Corallococcus sp. EGB: one gene and its partner. The protein of the gene in region 1 interacts with the protein of each later gene in a pairwise test. Links are inferred from orthologs where the notes say so. Each region holds a gene or a part of one and is shown on either strand. Other genes may lie near its edges.

Evidence for each region.
Region 2: the proteins of KYK13_RS35140 (region 1) and KYK13_RS22255 interact in binary tests that used the Escherichia coli proteins (3 or more experiments, as listed by UniProt). The link is inferred for Corallococcus sp. EGB from one-to-one orthologs.

Annotation. Positions count from the first base shown.
Region 1 is NZ_CP079946.1:8,618,159-8,620,914, reverse strand. It holds KYK13_RS35140 (lipid kinase), read right to left. Parts: upstream 1,955-2,756; coding sequence 1,046-1,954; downstream 1-1,045. Other genes in the region: KYK13_RS35135 (transcriptional regulator), read left to right, coding at 2,265-2,723; hrcA (heat-inducible transcriptional repressor HrcA), read left to right, coding at 6-1,037. UniProt on the Escherichia coli protein: In vitro phosphorylates phosphatidylglycerol but not diacylglycerol; the in vivo substrate is unknown.
Region 2 is NZ_CP079946.1:5,398,797-5,401,668, forward strand. It holds KYK13_RS22255 (citrate synthase), read left to right. Parts: upstream 1-721; coding sequence 722-2,023; downstream 2,024-2,872. Other genes in the region: KYK13_RS22250 (3-phosphoshikimate 1-carboxyvinyltransferase), read left to right, coding at 1-635; KYK13_RS22260 (long-chain fatty acid--CoA ligase), read right to left, coding at 2,105-2,872.

The sequences.
Region 1 (2,756 bases):
CGGGAATGCCCGACGAGTTGGGTGAGCGTGAGAAGGAAGTCCTCCGGGCCGTGGTGCAGGAGTACATCACCACGGGCGGCCCGGTCGGCAGTCAGCAGCTGACGCGGCGCGGAGAGTTCGACGTGTCCTCCGCGACCATGCGCAACGTGCTCGCCGACCTGGAGGCCCTGGGCTTCCTGGAGAAGCCCCACACCTCCGCCGGCCGCGTGCCCACCGACCGCGGCTACCGCTTCTACGTGGACACCCTGGTGAAGCTGCGCGACCCCGCTCCGCGCGACCGCGAGCTCATCCACGCCGGCCTCATCCATGAGTCCAGCCTGGACGAGGTGCTGTCGGAGGCCAGCCGCGTGCTGCACTCGCTCACGCGCCACGCGGGCGTCGTCCTCACGCCCCGCCCCGACGCCGCCGTGTTCCAGCGCATCGAGTTCCTGCGCCTGCGCGAGAACCGCGTGCTGGCCATCCTCGTGGGCCAGAACGGCCAGGTGCACAACAAGGCCCTCACCGTGGACTTCCCGGTGACGTCCGACGAGCTCCTCAAGGCGAGCAACTACCTCTCCGAGCTGCTCCACCAGGTGCCCCTGGAGGAGGCGCGCGAGCGCATCCGCGCGGAGATGGACCAGGAGCAGGCCCTCTACAACGCGCTGACCGCCAAGGCCCTGCGCCTGGGCGCCGCCGCCACCGACCTGCAGACGCCCGAGCGCGTGCTCATCGAAGGCACCGGCTCCTTCCTGGAGCAGCCGGAGTTCGCGGACGTGGAGCGCATCCGCGCGCTCTTCCGCGCCCTGGATGAGAAGCACAAGCTCCTGCACCTGCTGGACCGCGTGCAGCGCACCAAGGAGATGCACGTCTTCATCGGCGCGGAGAGCGAGTTCTCCGCCGCCGGTGACGTCACCGTCATCGCCAGCCCCTACGGCACGGCGGAGGCGGTCCTGGGCACCGTGGGCGTCATCGGGCCCACGCGCATGGACTACCGGCGCGTGATTCCCCTGGTGAACTTCACCGCCCAGGTGCTCTCCAGCGTGCTGGAGAAGGTGTAGCGCGGCTCCTACTGAGGCGCGGGCGCGTAGACGCGCAGCGCGGAGGGGGACAGCTCGAAGCGCATGGGCGTCATGCCCACGTTCTCCCCGTCCGCGTTCACCTCCATGGGCGGCTCTGTCTCCACCACGAGCCGGGAGGTGTGCAGGTGCACGACGGACTCGTGCTCCAGGTGCCCGCCGCTCCTCATGCCCAGCGCCACGCGCGCGAGCGTGGCCACGTCCTGCAGGTGGCCCAGCCCCGTGCGCTCGCCGCCGTCCGCCGCGGAGGGCGCGGTGATGGCGTAGACGTGGAAGCGGCGGTCGTCCAGCGTCGCGTCCGGCGCCACCATGTTGCCCGCCCCATGGTAGCGGCCGTTGCCCACCACCAGCTGGAGCGCATCCACCTCCAGCGTCTGCCCGTCCGCCTGGAGCCGGACGTGGAAGGGCTGCAGCGTGCGCATCTCCGCGGCGGCGGCCATGGGGTAGGCCAGCTTGCCGGCGCGCTGCTTCAATTCCTGCGTGAGCCGCTTCGCGATGGCGGTGGTGAGCCCCAGGCTGGCGGCGTTGAGGAAGGGCCGCCCGTTGGCGAGCCCCACGTCCACGCGCGCCGTGTAGCCCCCGGCGATGACGTCGCACGCGGCCTCCAGCGTGTCCGGGATGCCCAGGGAGCGCGCGAAGTCGTTGCCGGTGCCCAGCGGCACCACGCCCAGCGTCACGTCGTGCCCCATCAGCGCCTGCGCCGCGCAGCTGAGGGTGCCGTCGCCTCCTCCCACGAGGACGCGGCGGGCCCCCTGGGCGAGCGCCTCCTCCACGACCTTGCGCAGGCGCTTGGGCCGCGTCAGCGCATGCGCGGCCATGAGCGGGATGCCGTGGGCGGCGAGCCGCTCGCGGGCGTGCTCGAAGGCGTCGCGCCCCGAGCGCGAGCGCGTATTCACCACCAGGACCGCGGGCCCCTCGTCCAGGTGGCGAAGGCGCGGAGGCGCGTTGAGTGCGGGTTCCAGGGGAGACCTCTCTGCTTTCTGTGCGGCGCCCTCAAGCTGCGCACGAAGCCGCTCGGGCACCAGCGGGACCCGGGCGCGGAGGGCTGGGCACTGTCCATTCCCCATCCCCCGCGCGCGAAGAGGTTCCACGGGTGGACAGGGGTAGGGGGCTGACGGGTTCCCTCCCTGGGCAGGCGTGTTCACCTTCCAGGCAACGCGGACTCCATGCTCCGGACCCGCGCCGGGACATTCTCCAGGAGGGCACTGCATGGCACGTGGAAGCAAGAGCAAGTACTCGGCGAAACAGAAGCGCATGGCCGAGCACATCGAGAAGGGCTACGAGGACAAGGGCGTCAGCGAGAAGACCGCCGCGGCCCGCGCGTACGCCACCGTGAACAAGCTCACCGGGGGCGGGATGAAGGGCGGCTCCGGCAGCAAGGCGAAGGCGGCCCGCCGGCGTCCCGCGGCCCGCAAGAACGCGCGCAAGGCGGGGCGCGTGGGCGGGAAGCGCCGCGCCGCCACGGCGAAGCGGAGCTCCTCCTCCAGCCGCCGGAAGGCCGCGCCCACCCGGGCCCGGCGCACCACCCAGGGCCGCAAGTCCACCGCGCGCACCGGCACCGCCGGCAAGCGCTCCACGGCCCGCAAGAGCACCCCGGCGCGCCGCGGGACCGCTCGCAAGAGCACGGCCTCCCGTTCACGCACGAAGCGGGGCGGGGCGCGCAAGTAGCACCTGGAGGGCGATCGCCGGTGGCCACGTCTT
Region 2 (2,872 bases), 3.2 Mb from region 1 along the record:
ACTGCTCCGTCACGGATTATCAGGCGCCCGAATCCGTCCCATCACTGCCAGGCGACTGGTCGTCGCTGGGCTATCTGGTGCTCATCGCCTGGCGCACGGGTGGCACGGTGGAGCGCGCCGAGCCCGAGAGCGCGCACCCGGACCAGGCGATCCTCCGGCTGGTCGCCGACGTGGGGCTGAAAAGGGTCCCCGCGGGCGCGCCCCACACCTGGCGCTTCGAGGGTGAGGCCACGGGGGAGCTGCGCGCGACGGGCAAGGAATGCCCGGACCTCCTGCCCACGCTGGCGGCGCTCGCGTGCGTGCTGCCGCGCCCCACCACGCTCAGCGACGTGGGCATCCTGCGGGTCAAGGAGAGCGACCGGCTGGAGGGAATCCGCGCGCTGGTGGCGGCCTACGGCGGCACCACGGAGCTGTCGGCCGGAGCCGACAGCGAGACGCTGCGCATCGTCCCTCCGAAGGCGAAGCCCGCGCGCTTCGCCATGGACAGCCGGGGTGACCACCGCCTGGCGATGTCAGCGGCCACCCTGTGTGTGCTGTCCGGCGTGCCTCTGGATCTGACGGGGCCGGAGTGCGTGGAGAAGAGCTTCCCGGGCTTCTGGCGGCAGCTCACGCGCGCCGGCGTCCGCTATTCCTGAGCGGGGAGCCGACCCGGAAACTTCGCCTCTAAGACTTATCGTTCTTTTTTGTTGAAAGCGTCCGCCGCCCTGTGAAATCTCCGCCCATGCCCAAGGACACGCTGACCGTCACCGACAATCGGACCGGGAAGACGTACGAGATCCCGATCGAGAACGGCTGTATCCGCACCCCCGACCTGCGCCAGATCAAGACCGGCAGCGATGACTTCGGTCTGATGGGTTACGACCCCGCGTTCCTGAACACGGCGAACTGTAAGAGCGCCATCACGTTCATCGACGGCGACAAGGGCATCCTGGAGTACCGCGGCTACCCCATCGAGCAGCTCGCGGAGAAGTCCACCTTCCTGGAGGTGGCCTACCTGCTGCTCAAGGGCCAGCTGCCCACGCAGGCGGAGCTGGACAACTTCACGCACAACGTGACGCACCACACGCTGGTGCATGAGAACATCAAGTCCTTCATGGACGGGTTCCGCTACGACGCGCACCCCATGTCCATGCTGGGCTCCACGGTGGCGGCGCTGTCCGGCTTCTACCCGGACGCGAAGAACATCCGCGACGCGCGCAGCCGTGAGATCCAGATCACGCGCCTCATCGCGAAGATGCCCACCATCGCCGCGTTCTCCTACCGGCACTCGATGGGCCTGCCGTACGTCTATCCGGACAACGACCTGTCCTACGTCGCCAACTTCCTGGCGATGATCAAGCGCATCGGCACCACGACGTACAAGGTGCACCCGACGCTGGAGAAGGCGCTGGACGTCCTCTTCATCCTGCACGCGGACCACGAGCAGAACTGCTCCACCACGTCCGTGCGCACGGTGGGCTCGTCGCAGGTGGACCCCTACTCCGCGGTCGCCGCGGGCGTGGGCGCGCTCTACGGCCCGCTGCACGGCGGCGCCAACGAGGCGGTGCTCCGCATGCTCCGCGAGATCGGCACCAAGTCCGCCATCCCGGAGTTCATCAAGCAGGTGAAGGGCGGCGAGGGCGAGAAGAAGCTGATGGGCTTCGGCCACCGCGTCTACAAGTCCTACGACCCGCGCGCCAAGGTCATCAAGCGCGTGGCGGACGAGGTCTTCGAGGTGACGGGCAAGAACCCGCTGCTGGAGATCGCGCTCGAGCTGGAGCGCATCGCGCTCGAGGACGAGTACTTCGTGAAGCGCAAGCTGTATCCGAACGTCGACTTCTACTCGGGCCTCATCTACGAGGCGATGGGCTTCCAGGCGGAGATGTTCCCCGTCCTGTTCGCCATCCCCCGCACGGTGGGCTGGTGCGCGCAGTGGGAGGAGATGGTCACGGACAACGAGCAGAAGATCGCCCGTCCCCGTCAGGTCTACACGGGCTCCGCGCGCCGCGACTACGTGGCCCGCGAGGCGCGCACGGGCAAGTAGTCACCGGCTTCGACAGCCGCTGAAGCACGAAGGGGCGCGGGACTCCGGTTCGAGTCCCCCGCCCCTTTCGCTTTGCGTCCCCTACCCGTGGGCCGCGACGCCGGGTGCGGCGGGCTCGCGGTAGAGCGCGTCGATGACGTCCGCGTACTTCTGCTCCACCACCTTGCGGCGCATCTTCATGCTGGGCGTGAGCTCGCCGCCGTCGATGGTGAACTCCCCCGGCAGCACGCGGAAGCGCTTGATGGTCTCGAAGCGCGACAGCTTCGGGTTCACGTCGCGCTCGATTGCCTCCAGCAGGTGCTGCTGGAGCTGCGGATCCTCCACCAGCGCGGCCACGTCCTCCGGCCAGCCCTTCTCCCTTGCCAGCTTCCGCGCCCGGTCCGGCTCCAGCGTCACCAGCGCCACCAGGTAGTTGCGCCGGTCGCCCACCACCAGCGCGTGCCCCACGGGCGAGACGGCCTTGAGCATCTCCTCGATGTTCGCGGGCGACGTCTTCTTGCCGCCGGAGGTGACGATGATCTCCTTCTTGCGCCCGGTGATGCGCAGGAAGCCCTCCGCGTCCAACTGCCCCACGTCGCCCGAGTGCAGCCACCCGTCCGCCAGCAGGTCCTGCGTGGCCTCCGGGTTGCGGTGATAGCCCAGGCATACGTTGCCACCCTTCACGAGGATCTCCCCGTCCTCGGCGATGCGCACCTCCACGCCCAGCATGGGGCGGCCCACCGTGCCCAGCCGCGCGCACTCTGTGGTGCTCACCGTGGCGGGGCCGGACAACTCCGTCATGCCCCAGACCTCCAGCAGCACCACGTCGATGGAGGCGAAGAAGTCCAGCACGTCCCGCCCAATGGGCGC